DNA from 2 places in the Shewanella sp. 553 genome. Region 2 is predicted to be linked to the other one. Evidence: predicted binding sites of a transcription regulator. Region 2 holds the regulator's gene; the other holds the start of a gene.

Region 1 (7,565 bases), 650 kb from region 2:
AATATGGTTGTATCTTGGCGCTGCCACGGGTAAACATAAACTGGTTAATATTATCGTGGATTAAAATCCGTATTCCTTGTGGCACCAAGGTAATAGCAATATTATCAGCCATTTCAGAGCTTTGCACTACACGATTAAGCTCACGGGCTAACATGGTTAACTGAGCTTGGGTTTCGTACTGCCCAGGTACCATGGCATTGAGCTCTGGGCCCAAACCCGCATTAGGCTCACTTTCTCCCACAGGCACATTATTGTACGCCGCAGGCCCCGCGCGCTCGGCGCCAGTGCCTTGGGTGGGGATCACAGCCTGCTGCACCGCCATCGACCCCTCTAAATCGATCATCGATGAGGCATCACTCATGCTAAACGGGTTCATCGGCCCAGTTTCATTCATCTCACCGCGCAGGTATTGGACTATCATGGTGCGCTCACTTTCGTCAGCAATCTGCATGATCCACAGCACCATAAACAAAGCCATCATCGCCAAGGTAAAGTCGGCAAAGGCCACTTTCCAAGCACCACCATGACCGCCGCCGCGTTTACTCCGCTTACGGCGGTTGATGATGACAGGTTCATTTTTCTGGATCATCAGTTTTTCTGCTCCTCCATCCAGCGCTCAAGCTCGATGAATGATGGGCGGCTTTCACTCTGGATCTGTTTACGACCAGCATCGATAGCCATCATAGGGGGCTTACCTTTAACGAAAGCGCTCAAAATGGCGGCAACACACCGCAGTTGAGCAGACTTACGGTCAACCAGATGCTCCAAAGCTTTTGATAAAGGGTCAAAAAAGCAGTAACAGGCAAAAATACCGATAAAGGTACCGACCAAGGCGGCCGCCACTTTCACACCAATCATGGTGATGGGACCATCGATAGCCGACATGGTAATAATAATCCCCAATACGGCGGCCAAAATACCAAAGCCCGGCATCGCCTCGCCCACTTTATGTAAGGCTTCTGATGGGCGTAACCTGTCCTCTTCGATGCGGTGGATCTCCTCTTCGAGCAGGTGCTCAAGATCATGAGGCGATATTTTACCAATCGACTGGATGCGTAGATTATCGATCAGAAATTGCAACACATCGGGATGCTTTAACACGGCGGGGTACATCAAAAATAGCGAACTGGCCTGCGGATTTTCAATGTGTTCGTCTAACACTTTAAGCCCTTGCATCTGAATTTGAGACATTAAGACCCCCATCAAACCAAACAGTTGCGGGTACAACTCAGGGTCTTCCTGCTCTTTGGTAAACAGCTCTTTAATTTGTTCAGCCATCTCGAGCAATACGGGTTTAGGGTTGGCTATCACAATCGCACCTAGACCCGCACCAAAAATAATCAAAATTTCAGCGGGCTGCCATAAGGATCTCAGTGTGCCACCTGCCCATAAATAGCCGCCAAATACAGAGAACAGGATGATCAGTAACCCAATTAATTTACTCATTATGCTTTACTTACTCCGAATAACGATTTATTGCTGCAGGACGCCTTTCAGCTGTGCTACGGCCAATTTATGCAGCTGACAGATGCGGGTCTCGGTTAACCCCAGCGTCGCGGCAATCTCTTTCAAATTGAGCTCATGTTGATAGTAAAGCGACAGGATTAGCTGTTCTCTTTCATTTAATTTTGCCATGGCTTTGATTAGGGTCTTTTTGAGGATAAATTGGTCGACACTATTGCCACCGGCAATGGGGTCATTACCCAGACTCAACATCTCATCTAGACTCTTCATGGTCTCTGCTTGCGAGGCATAAAGGCGCTCACGGTAGGCTTCCTGACTCAAGCCCATCTCGGCAGCCACTTCCAGATCTTTTGGCTCTCGTCCTAGACGACGGCTCAACGTGCGCACCACATCGTTAAGCTCATGGGCCTGCTGCCTCACCGGACGCGGACGCCAATCTTGACGGCGTAACTCATCCAATATCGCGCCACGTATACGCTGACCAGCAAAAGAGATGAAACCATTGTCATACTCACCAGGGTAGCGCCGAGACGACTCCAGCAGTGCCATCATGCCTATCTGCTCCATATCTTCTATGGCCAACATGGCACCACAATGGCTACGTAACTGAGATACGGCGCGTTTTACCAAAGGCAAATACTGGCGCATTAGCTGCGCTTCACTCATGCGCTGCTGTGGCTCATCGTACACTTGTTGATAGGCTAGCTGACCGTCAGTATTCATTATCGACCCTTTACTGGAGCACCATGCGGGTGAAGAGCACTTCGTCGATATCCGACTGAAAATCATTTTCAGACAATACCTTCACTATCATCACTAAGGCTTCTGACTGTAGGCTTTCGAGTTGATCTCGGTTATTTAACTCTTGAAATGATTTACGTGAAAACATCTTCATCAATGAGTTACGGATCACTGGGTCGGCCTCAAGCAACTCGCTTTCGAGTAGCGGATTACGGCTCTTTACCGTCATTTCAAGTAACATGTAATGGGGATACTTATCGCCTGGAATCGACATGATGAACTTTTCCAATGGATAGTATTTCGCCACCTCTGCCGGCTCTTCTTTAGGCTGTAGATAGGGTTTAGTTAACTCAGGACCTTGCCAACCCAACCATAAAGCACCGCCAGTCCATCCAAGGAACACACAGATAATGGCTAAACTTTTAACTACACTCGATTTCGCTAGTGCCATGTAATTACTCCGGCATTACGCCAATAAATTCAATTGATGCTGGTGCAATTGCGCCGGCACCTCTGTTTCTGTCATAGGTTCAAAATCATGCCCACTGAGACTTGGACTCTTCAAACCTGCACTCTGTTGTTGTCGCTGCTGTTCATTGCCACTGCTACTTTGGCCAATATCTAACTCAATTTGACCGCCATGGTCTTGAGCCAAATCATTGCGTAGCCGCTCAAGTCCGGTTAGTAATGCCTCGCGCACCGCTGGATTAGCCGCATGCATTTGAATATGTAGACGATCGCCATCGAGGCGAATATTTAACTCAACTTTACCAAGCTCTGGCGGATCGAGGCGTAACTCGGCGTGCTTAATGCGTTGATCAATCTGAAAACGCAGCTGCTCGCGCATCGGAGTTAACATCTCATGCGCCTGCTGAGCAACACTGGCCTGTGGGCTAACCGACACTGGCCCCCATTGGCTCACATTGGCACCCTGCCGACCCGCTTGCTGCGTGGCCTGACTGGCAATATCCATCGCCTCACTATGACGAAGCTCTGCCATCGCTGGCAACAAACTTGGGTCGCTGCGAAGCGTAGTCACGCCAGTTGCAGGCAAAGCACTGGTGTTTGATGCCAAGGCCATGTTGGCAAGTGGCATAAACTCGGCTCCAGGGCCGCCACCTTTGATCAGCGACGCGGGTAATGCCACGCTGCTATTGTCCGCAGCCGTTACTGCACCAACCTGTATAGGGGTGGCTAAGGTACCAGCAGGGATCTTGATTGCCGTTTTCATGGGGTTGCTCAAGGTCGCCAAGGCATTGGCCTGTGCGGCGCTATCGCTGCCTGCTGCGGCGAATCGCATTGCCATATCGTTGCCGCCGTCAGCCATGGCGGTTGAAAATCCCAACTGCGCCGCATAAGGGCTGGCGGTGGTGACGATACTGGCCAATGGTGCACTCTGTGGTGACAGCAATTCAGGGTTAAGCAGGCCACGGTAGCTCATATTAGCGGGGGCCATATTCACAGAAGTCATGCTAGCTGAACTCATCGCACCCATAGGCATAGGGCCGCCGCTCAACTCATGAGCTAATGCCTGCTCAAGCATCGCTAAAGCGATGTCAGTTTGCTCACCTTGCGCTGCAGTATCGACTAAAGCTGGCGTATCCTTATCGGCAGGCAATAGGGCAAACTGCGGTATCTCCTCGTGCTCTGACGTGTTAGCCGAAGACGTGTTAGCCGTAACGCTCGCCGCTTTACCACTGGCCTCGGCCGCAACGGGTCGCGCCATTATAAAATCAGATATCATCAACAGCTCCGCTGCTTAGGGTTAATTGATAGGCCGCAAGTCCCGGTTGTTGCTGTTTAAAGCGCTTCATCTCTTCGCTGAGTTCATCGCGCGCCGCCTCCAATTCACGCAACACTTGAGCATGGATCTGTCCAAGATCGGCGCGGGCTTGTCGTTGTGCCTCGCTACTTACCGTACCCGCCTTGGTCAACGCCCTGATAAGGGTGGCATTGACCCGAGTGACATTCTCCCAATCAGCTTGGTCTGCATACTGACGTAACGCGACGCCAAAACGCTGCCACTGCTCAATTGAGATTGGCCCATCCTTCTCTAACATTGGTAATAACCTCGGTTACAGGCTGGAGCGCTTCGGCGCTGTTCTCAATACTGGCACTGATTAATTGACGGCTACAGTAGTCATATAAACGATTTAGGCTGGTGGCCACTTCTCCGCCGTTTTCCAAGTCCAGCATGGAGTCGAGCCCATGAACAATATTGAGACACTTATTGATGCTAATACCCTTAGCCTCATAGCGTTTTCGCTCCATGTGCCCTGCGGCGCGCTCTAACTCTTCAAGCAAACCTTCCAGTAGCATACGAACCATATCGTGGGGATTCGCAGCGGCAACGCGGGCATCTAAAGAGGCTTGCTGATACGCATTAAAGGGATCGTGCTCATTTAACATTTATACTATTTTCCTTTTAAAACAAACCACTGGCTGCACTCAGTTGGTTTATGGTCGCTTCCATGGCCGTAAATTGGGCCAAGTAAATTTGGTAACGTTGCTGCATGTGATAATCGTGACGCTCCATGTTCTCGTTGACTCTGTCTATCTGGCCATCGAGGGTATCTTTCTTCAGATCCATCAAGCCTTGAAAGTCGTTAAAGGGTTTCATCACTGTTTCGAGTCTGTCGACATAACTGCCAGCATCGGTAAACATGGCTTCGATAGCCGATGCATCACCCTTTAGCGCGTCGGTCAACTTAGTTTCATCAACTTTCAACTTGCCGTAGCGGTCTAATTCAATGCCGATATCCGATAAACGCATGCCGTTTGGTGCACTGGCAAATATCGAGTCACGCATCTGGCTTTGCAATTGACGAATAGAAGCGTCCCCTTTCAAGACGCCGATTTGTCCCTCTTTTACCGTAGTGGCTACTTCATCTTCATCGTCTTTATCGGTATTGTTATCTTCCTCAATCACCGAACTGCCCATCGAGCGAGTCAACTGATTGATCTGCTGCAACATGGTGTTAAAGGCTTCAACAAAGTCTTTCACTGCATCTTGGGTACCTTCGAAATCTTCTTCGATTTTAACCCAGCTGCTTTCACCGGCGCCGTGAGTACTGGTTAACTCTAAGCTGACGCCATCGACCACATTTTCGAGGTAGTTGCTGCTACTGGTAATGTCGATACCATTAAGGCTTAGCTTGGCGTCTTGCGCCGCGCGGCGCTCGGTCATACCGAAATCAACCCCATCAAGCTCAACGGTTAAACTGTTGGCCACGCCTGATTCGGTCGCCGACATCATTAATTCAACTTGGCCGCCCGTACGCACCAAAGAGGCTTGCATTCCAGGGTTATCTGGATGCTTGTTAATCACATCGCGTAATTGCGCCACCGTCATGGGCGCGCCACTATTAACCGTCGCAAGATCAATCTCTAAGCGCTGGGCAGGATCGCTACCTAGCTGAATACTAAACACACCTGAGGCCGGCAATAACTCATCTTCTGAGGCATAACTCTTGGTTAATTGCTGTGCCTGCGCCAACTGCTCGATATGCAGCTCATAATTTCCCTTAGGGGCATCGGCCGTCACTGTTACGCTGGCTTTGTCGTCACTGACGCTCGAGGTCTTGCCTTTGAAGGCTTCAGTGTCAAAACTGGTTAACTTAGCCGTTAGCTTGTCCATGCTTTTTTCAAGCAATTTATACGCATCTAACTTGGCGTTATAGGTGTTAAGGTTGTTCTTATATAGGGCATCTTTTCCCGCACGCTCAACCATAATCAGCTGTTCGGAAAACTGCGCCGCACTCATACCTGAAATCATTAAAAAATCCTCTTATTGATAACCTTAAAGCAAACCTTGTACCAAGATTTATCTAATTGTTTTTAATATATTTTTAAAAGAAGCGAGATCCTATTAGGTGAGGAGGCTTCCGTTGTTACAACACAAAGGGAAGTAATGCTTCCGCGCCAATGCGCTCAGTGGGTAACAACAATCGATGTGGATAGCTCAAATAGGCGACCGAAACGGGCTGGAGCTGAAATAAGCAGGGAGACAAAAGTCAATTTAAGAGGATAAAAAAAGGGGCCGCAGCCTAATGCCAGTCAGTTAAGCTGATTGGCATTTTTCTTTTTATGGGGATATTTGCTTGGTTTTGACTTTATAGCCCTTGGGTACACCCTATCTTCTCGTTTCGTTGGTAGCTCGAAGTTACCTAGCATTTCTATCAGTTGCTCGTAATGTTTGGGTAAATTTCCTGGGCTCATCAGTGGTAATCTTGCTAGGTAACTTAGTATCGTACTCGCACAATTACTGAAGCTGAGGCGATTGGCCCATATTCCTTTTCTTGATGCGGCCTCAGTCATTGCTTGACGCATCAGGTTGTAGCCAAGTAGTAAGCCCCAAAGTTCCTGTTCTACCATCTCTGATTTTTTACTTCTTAGCGTATACTCGCTGTTTAGTAGGGTTTGTTTCATCTCTCTGTAGCCAAGCTCTATTTCCCATCGATGATTATATAACTCAACGATGTCAGCACTTGGAAAGCGTAATGGGTCGACCATTGAGGTTAATACCTGATGCGTCTTACCTTTTATTGATTTTGTCACCAGCCTCGCTTCTATATGCGTCGGTAGCGCTGGGTTTTGTTGTCTGGCTTGGGCGGTTATTGCCAATTTCACCTGTTTATCTAACCGGCCATTTGAGTGTAAAACCTCGTACTGAAGCCCCTTTCTCGCAGGGATTAACCAGTGCCGCTCTTCACCACCTAGTTGCCATTGATGTAGCAAGTTTAAGGAGTAAAAACCTTTATCGAACATCGTGAGACTATGGTCTGGAGTTGACTGTATGAGCGCTTCTGCTAGCTTCATTTCACTCGTTTTATAACCATCAAACGCGCTATTTATCAGTTGATGGCTAGTGAGCTCCATATGACACACCATACGAACCTGAGGAAATGAGGTGTCACCATGTTGATTTGATGGTGAGCCAAAAGCATTACGATTATCAGCGGTGTCTTGAGTGCGCCAGACTACACCATCAACGGCTAATAAATTCAGTCCACACCATGTCTCAAATTGAGTGTTGCTATAGTAATGTTTTGCCATCATTTGAAAGGCATTTTTCATACTCTGCACACCTAACCTCTGGCGCCCTTGAACAAGAGCACTGGGGGCAATGAGCTTCTTTTTACCTGGTAGCATCAACTCCATATGAGTCGCAAGCTCCCATACAGACTGTTGTCGGTAAAAACTCATACCAATGACAGACCACATAACTGCATCAAGGGGTAAGCGACGTTTTCTTACTGTGGCGACCCCCGCAGTTTCAAAGGCTTGCTGGATGATGTTTTCATCCAATAAGTGATTAAGATTGGTAAAAGCTGTGGCTTCTTGGTGGTATTCAAAAGCGG
Region 2 (7,565 bases):
AATCTTATTCTTGCAGGCCTGTTAACCATGGTTAGCCTGCAGAGTGCGGCGAATGAAACCGACCTGCTGCAAGAGGTTAAGATTTCAGCCGCAAGCCAAGAAGCTGATATTAAAAATAATCAGATTATCTTCAATGGCCCAGTAGAGGTGACTCAAGGCTCCATTAAAATTTTAGCCGATGAATTACGCGCCTTTACCAAAGAAAATAGTAGCGGCAAAATCTTAGTGGCAAAGGGTAAGCCAGCCACTTATACACAGGTGATGGAAAATGGTCGTCCAGCGTCAGCCAGCGCCAATGAGATCCGCTATGAACTGTCGACCCGCACTCTAACCCTAATTGGTAATGCCACCCTCGAACAAGAAGGTAGCCAAGTCACAGGTAATCAAATTCGCTACAACATTGAGCAGCAACAGTTGATAGCCGAAAGTACGGGTAGCGATCGCGTTATCACCATCATTCAACCCGAAAGTTACCAAGACAACAGCAAAAGTCAGCCCCAAGAACAGCCCAAGCAGGAAAAGCAATGACAGAGATGACGCTAAAAGCGGTTAACTTAGCCAAAAGCTACAAAAGCCGCGCCGTGGTACAAGATGTCAGCTTAACCGTACGCACAGGGCAAATCGTCGGCTTGCTAGGGCCTAATGGCGCAGGTAAAACCACCACCTTTTACATGGTGGTCGGTCTAGTCCAGAGTGACAAGGGACGTATTTTTATTGACGATGACGATCTCACTTTAGATCCTATGCATTTGCGCGCCCGCAAAGGGATTGGCTATCTACCGCAAGAAGCCAGTATTTTTCGGAAATTATCGGTACGCGATAATATTATGGCGGTATTACAAACCCGACGCGAGCTCAGTAACGATGCGCGCGAAGAGGAGTTGGAGCACCTGCTAGAAGAGTTTCATATTACTCACATCCGCGATAGTCAGGGGATGGCACTGTCCGGTGGCGAACGTCGTCGCGTCGAAATCGCCCGAGCATTAGCCGCCAATCCTAAGTTTATTTTGCTTGATGAACCCTTCGCCGGGGTCGATCCCATTTCGGTTATCGACATCAAAAAGATTATTGAGCAACTGAAAAATCGTGGCCTTGGCGTACTGATCACCGACCACAACGTACGTGAAACATTGGATGTGTGTGAAAAAGCCTACATTGTCAGTCACGGTAATTTGATTGCCGAAGGAACACCCGATGAGATCTTAGATAACCAACAAGTTCGAGCGGTGTACTTAGGAGAACAATTCAAGCTATAGTTAACGTTATTAGCGCTCAAGGTAAAAGGCTAAACCGCTCTTACCTTGTTAAGTAGATCATTCGCCTTAGCGGTTTAATACCAGAGGCAGCTTTCTCACTTTAGAATTAGAAACAAGGGAATAGCAGTACGATGAAAGCGTCACTTCAGCTCAAAATGGGTCAGCATTTAACCATGACGCCCCAGTTGCAACAGGCCATTCGTCTGTTGCAACTCTCGTCATTGGAATTGCAGCAAGAGATCCAGCAAGCATTAGAGTCTAACCCTCTACTCGAGTTAGACGAGGAGCAAGAAGGCGCCAATATCGACTCAGAACAAGAGCGTAATGACAACTTCGACACCGATTACAATGAGCAACTGCAAGTCGACTCGAGTGAAGACAATTCAAGCTTAGAAACCTCCGATGCACTCAATCAAGACTCTATGCCCGATGAGCTTCCCGTCGACACCACATGGGATGAGGTCTATACCGCCTCACCCAACTCCAGCTCTGGTGCCATGCGCGACGATGACATGCCCTTTCAAGGGGAAACCAGCGAAGGCTTGTATGAACACCTCGAATGGCAAAAAAACCTCACGCCCTTTTCTGACAACGATCTTGCTATCGCCACCGCCATCATTGACGCCATAGACGAGCGCGGCTACTTGACGCAAACGTGCGACGATATTCTCGAAGCCATGGGCGATCCTGAAATCGAACTCGACGAAATTGAAGCGGTATTAAAACGGGTACAACATTTCGATCCTATCGGGATTGGTGCCAGAGACCTCAGCGAATGCCTGATGATCCAACTGGCCCAATACAACCCCGACACCCCGCATATCGACAACGCCAGACTCTTGATCCGTGATTACTTAGATCTTATCGCCGGACGAGACTTTCGCCTATTGATGCGTAAGACCAAGCTGAAAGAGGATGACCTGCGTGAGGCCATAGCGCTAATTCAAACCCTCAATCCGCGCCCGGGGCTGGCCATTACTGCCAGTCGCGACGAATACGTGATCCCCGATGTCACAGTTAGCAAGAAAAAAGGTCGCTGGGTGGTCGAGCTTAATCCCGATAGTATGCCTAAGATTAATGTAAACCAACATTATGCCTCGATGGCACGCAGCACCAAAAACCAAGCCGATGGCCAGTTTATTCGTGGTCACTTGCAAGAAGCTAAATGGTTTCTAAAAAGTTTAGAGAGCCGCAACGATACCTTGCTTAAGGTCACCAACTGCATTGTCGATTTCCAGCAAGGTTTTTTCGAGTTTGGTGAAGAAGCGATGAAACCTATGGTGCTTAATGATATTGCCGAAGCGGTCGAGATGCATGAATCGACCATCTCGCGGGTCACTACCCAAAAGTATATGCACACGCCAAGAGGGATTTTTGAGCTGAAATACTTTTTCTCCAGCCATGTCGGGACCGACGATGGTGGTGAATGCTCTTCTACTGCGATCCGCGCTTTTATTAAGAAGCTAGTCGCCGCAGAAAATCAAAAGAAACCCTTAAGTGACAGTAAGATGGCACAACTGCTGGCAGAGCAAGGTATCCAAGTCGCTCGACGCACGATTGCAAAATATCGTGAGGCGATGTTGATACCGCCGTCAAATCAACGTAAAAGCTTATAATCAACAACTGGAAACCGGAGGAATCACTTTATGCAAATAAATCTGACTGGGCACCACATCGAGATCACCCAATCTCTGCGCAACTATGTTGAAGAAAAGTTTACAAAGCTTGAACGGCATTTCGATCAGATCAATAATGTCCATGTGATATTAAATGTCGAAAAATTGATGCAAAAAGTTGAAGCAAAGTTACATCTCCGTGGTGGGGAAGTATTTGCAACATCAGAGCACGCGGACATGTATGCCGCGATAGATTCCCTGATCGATAAATTAGATCGTCAGGTCATTAAACACAAAGAGAAGCTAATAAAGCATTAACGATGGAACTTAGTACCATCCTGCGGCCGGAGTGCACAACCTGCGCCACTCCGGGCAGTAAGAAAAAGGTACTGGAACTTATCAGCGACTTGGCCGCTGTCCAGTACCCCACCCTTTCCTCTCAAGAGATTTTTGAAAGCCTTTTGGCGAGAGAGAAAATGGGCAGCACAGGTATAGGCAATGGTATCGCGATCCCTCACGGACGGCTGACGAATATTGAGAAGCCAGTCGCCGTATTGATTAAATGTGCTGAGCCAATCGCATTCGATGCAATTGATAATCAGCCCGTCGATATCCTCTTTGCATTATTGGTTCCTTCAGAGCAATGCGAACAGCACCTTAGCACCCTCGCCGCGATGGCAGAGAAATTAAGTGATAAAGCCATCATCAAACAGCTAAGAAAAACCCACGACGAGGCAGAATTGTATCAGGTGATCACCCAATGAAATTGGTAATGGTATCTGGGCGATCAGGCTCAGGAAAATCGGTAGTCCTTAGGGTACTGGAAGATCTGGGTTATTACTGTGTCGATAATCTGCCACTACAGATGATGGACTCACTGCTCAGTCAGCTCAAAGGTCGAAATGAACTCGTAGCCATAAGCGTCGATGTGCGCAACATGCCCAGCGAGGACATTCAGCTGGAGAAGCAGCTAGCTAATCTCCCTAAAGATACCGAAATACTGAGTTTCTTCTTAAACTCATCTGACGATGTGTTACTTAAACGCTACAGTGAAACCCGCAGGTTACATCCACTGTCACGCTCAAAAGCCTCTCTCAAAGAAGCCATTCAACTTGAAGGCAAAATGCTCGAGCCTATCTCTAAGATGGTCGATCACTACATCGACACCTCTACCCTTAACATCTATGATTTAAGCGATAAGGTACGCGAGATCTTACTAGGCACAGTAGACAAGGAGTTAGTGATTAACTTTGAGTCATTTGGCTTTAAATACGGTATGCCAAGTGAAGCAGACTTTATGTTTGACGTGCGTTTTCTGCCCAATCCCCACTGGGAAACGGAGTTACGCCCGCTGACGGGTCTCGACCAACCAGTGCAGCAGTTTTTAAGTCAGCAGCCGCTAGTAAATAAGTTTATTTGGCAGATAGAAAATCTATTCGAAACGTGGCTGCCACACCTTGAGCGCAATAACCGTAGCTACTTAACGATCGCCATTGGTTGTACCGGCGGCCAACATCGCTCGGTGTATGTGACCGATCAACTGGCCAAGCTGTTCAATAAAGGGAAACATAAGGTACAGGCGCGCCACAGAGAACTTCAGCATGAACAAGCTTGAACGCCAATTAACCATCTGCAACAAGCTGGGGTTGCATGCGCGAGCCGCCACCAAACTGGCGGTATTGGCCGCTCAGTTTGATGCCCAAGTCACCTTAATTCAAGGTGACAAGCAAGCTTCAGCCGCCAGTGTGCTTGGGCTATTAATGCTAGAAACCGGCTTTGGTAAAACTATTACCATCACCAGTGAAGGCCAAGATGCCCAAGCGGCACTCGATGCCATTAGCGCACTGATTGACGCAAAATTCGAAGAAGCCGTATAATCGCCCCACCTCGAGCCTAAACGGCTCATCTCATTCTATAATTATCCCGAGTTCAGGTTACTTAGCCAATAACCTATGTCGCCGCGCCATTTTTCCAAGGGGAAGTCATGCCGATCGAAGTGTTAGATAATGAAACTACAGATCAACGTTTACAGCAGCTGACGCAAGCCCTGAGCAGCGGTATGTTTGTCCATGTGCGTAGTATGCTGCACGACATGGCGGCCTCGGATATCGCCTTTATTTTAGAGTCCTCTCCACCGCGTGCGCGGCAAGTATTATGGCAACTTATCGATCAAGCCCATACGGGTGAGATACTCGATGAACTCAGTGAAGAGCTCAAAGATCAATTTATTAGCCAGATGAGCCCTGAGCGCGTAGCAAAAGCGGCCGAAAATATGGATACCGACGACCTGGCCTACATACTGCGTAGCCTGCCAGACAGCGTATTCAATCAAGTACTGCAATCGATGCGCAGCCAAGATAGGGCGCGAGTCGAACAGGCTCTGTCATACCCAGAAGACACCGCCGGCAGCTTAATGAACACAGATACGGTGACCCTAAGGCCAGATGTGAATGTCGACGTGATCCTGCGTTACCTGCGTATTCGTGGTGAATTACCAGAAGCCACCGATACCCTATATGTGGTTGACAAGCACGACAGCCTGCTTGGTGGCGTAGCGATCGCCGATCTGCTCACCTGCGATCCGAATGCATCGGTGCGCGACATCATGAACCAAGAGCTCGAAGGGATCCCTGTGGGTATGCACGACAGTGAAGTCGCGCAGCTATTTGAACGCCACGACTGGGTATCGGCACCTGTGGTCGATGAAAAAACCAATAAACTGCTTGGGCGGATCACCATAGATGACGTTGTCGATGTGATCCGTGAAGATGCTGAGCATTCGATGATGGGGATGGCCGGAATGGATGATGAGACCGACACCTTCGGCCCGGTCCTTAAGAGTACCTTTCGGCGCTCACTCTGGCTGACGATTAATCTATTTGCCGCACTGTTAGCGGCGTCGGTGAGCAATATGTTTGAAGGCACCATAGAACAATTTGCTACCATTGCGGTATTAATGACCATAGTGCCCAGCATGGGCGGAGTGGCTGGTAACCAAACCTTAGCTTTAGTGATCCGCGGTATCGCACTAGGACAGATAGGTCAAAGTAACTCACGTTGGTTAGTTGGCAAGGAGTTAGCGATCGGCTTTCTTAATGGCCTGCTCTGGTCTATTTTGGTGTTTGCTGCCGTTTGGCTATGGAAAGACGATGTCGCCCTAGGCGCTTTAATTGGCGGCGCCATGTTAATCAACATGACGGTGGCTGGATTTGCTGGCGCCACTATCCCGCTACTGCTTAAAAAGCTCAATGTCGACCCTGCGCTGGCGGGTGGCATGGTGCTGACCACTGTCACCGATGTAATAGGCTTATTTGCTTTTTTAGGCTTGGCCACCCTCTACTTACTGCACTAGCTTGTTAGGCACCGCTCGTGGTGTAATGGCTTAAGCGGTGCCATTAGCTTCTTTGCTGAGTGTTCAACCCTGGCTATTGCGCCATAATCACCATCAATTGCTGTTGCAGTGCCTGACTGTCTTCGCGGCCATATTTAATGATTAGCTCATCTTTCCCGTCATGATTAAGATCGCTCACGCTGAGCATCTCACCATCGCGGGGCAGCTGTAGTTTAAGAGTTTCATCGTTGCGATTAAACAGGCTGTCACTCGGCTCGCCTAAATACACCGTGAGTGCCTGCTCGCCACCAGAGAGCAAGAGATCTTGATAGCCATCGCCGTCAATATCGGCAAAAGTCACCACAGGTTGCCCCGTTTGCCCCGAAGTTAAACTAAAGCTTAGCTCCACCTCTTTGGTAATATTAGGTTTACTGGCAAAGCGGCTAGTGGCATCACTTTTAAATAAGTGTACATCTTGATCAATGCTCCCCGACACGAGCGCACCGATGATCTGCGACACACCAATATCGAAGCCCGACACCAGCACTTCATCAACCTTATCATTATCGATATCCACCAGCTCAAAACCCGTTAAGGTACCCTCGGCGCGGATCACACTGCTAGGCACCTTGGCAAACTGCAGCTTGTCTTTTATTTTACTGCCTAGGTAAATTTCATAATCGTTAACCCGATCCAGCACTCCTGAACTCTTGGTATAGCGCACCACCATATCTGCCAGACCATCATGGTTAATGTCGCCCAAATGTTCGACCTTTCGATAGACTAAATTACTTTGATCCAGCGCCTCACCATAAGCATCACGTTTACTCCACCAATCTTGCCCGCTGATGGCCAAACTCACAGGTAAGTAATTGGGTAAGGGTGTAAACAGGCCATCATCTTGCTGGTAATACACTTCAAACTCGCCCTCAGCTACCTTGACAATATCATCGCGACCGTCAAGATTAAGATCGGCGAAATAGAGGCTAGCCTCGGTATACTTGGCACCATCAAAATACAACAGCATCTGCGGCTGGATAGGTAATATTTGAGTGATGTAGCGCTTATCGGCTTGCTGTATCAATAGTGCGCTCTGCTCAAAGCTGCTAATAATAAAGTCATCCAGCCCATCACGATTAAGATCGCGTACAAAGCGCCCACGGGAGATAAAATCGACTCGCGAGCTCAAGATCAGCGGCTCGACCGTCATTAATGGCACAAATTCAACTTGGCTGTCACGCCACTGTAATCTCCATAAACGGTCGCTAGAGAGAAAGTACAGTGCTTGTATGGCATCGGGATTTTCTAGGTTATCAGGTGAGATATCGAACGCAAACAGCGCATTAGGTAGAGGTTGCTTTA

What was found. The regulator sigma-54, encoded in region 2, starts transcription at its own class of promoters, with help from an activator protein. The targets are predictions, from matches to a motif close to GTTGGCACGNNNNTNGNNT.
Region 1: the regulator sigma-54 is predicted to act here: its motif matches at 6,008-6,026, upstream of fliD (flagellar filament capping protein FliD).

Annotation. Positions count from the first base shown of each region.
Region 1 is NZ_CM181701.1:3,861,781-3,869,345, forward strand. Features, by position in the region: gene AC5YBZ_RS17060 (flagellar motor protein MotB) at 1-589, opposite strand, end outside; gene motA (flagellar motor stator protein MotA) at 589-1,446, opposite strand; gene AC5YBZ_RS17070 (RNA polymerase sigma factor FliA) at 1,474-2,187, opposite strand; gene AC5YBZ_RS17075 (flagellar basal body-associated FliL family protein) at 2,198-2,656, opposite strand; gene AC5YBZ_RS17080 (flagellar hook-length control protein FliK) at 2,672-3,949, opposite strand; gene AC5YBZ_RS17085 (hypothetical protein) at 3,939-4,265, opposite strand; gene fliS (flagellar export chaperone FliS) at 4,234-4,614, opposite strand; gene fliD (flagellar filament capping protein FliD) at 4,631-5,980, opposite strand; gene AC5YBZ_RS17100 (IS4 family transposase) at 6,262-7,565, opposite strand, start outside.
Region 2 is NZ_CM181701.1:490,323-497,887, reverse strand. Features, by position in the region: gene lptA (lipopolysaccharide transport periplasmic protein LptA) at 1-528, shown strand, start outside; gene lptC (LPS export ABC transporter periplasmic protein LptC) at 1-2, shown strand, start outside; gene lptB (LPS export ABC transporter ATP-binding protein) at 525-1,256, shown strand; gene AC5YBZ_RS02310 (RNA polymerase factor sigma-54) at 1,388-2,872, shown strand; gene hpf (ribosome hibernation promoting factor) at 2,903-3,190, shown strand; gene ptsN (PTS IIA-like nitrogen regulatory protein PtsN) at 3,193-3,636, shown strand; gene rapZ (RNase adapter RapZ) at 3,633-4,487, shown strand; gene AC5YBZ_RS02290 (HPr family phosphocarrier protein) at 4,474-4,749, shown strand; gene mgtE (magnesium transporter) at 4,857-6,224, shown strand; gene AC5YBZ_RS02280 (FG-GAP repeat domain-containing protein) at 6,298-7,565, opposite strand, start outside.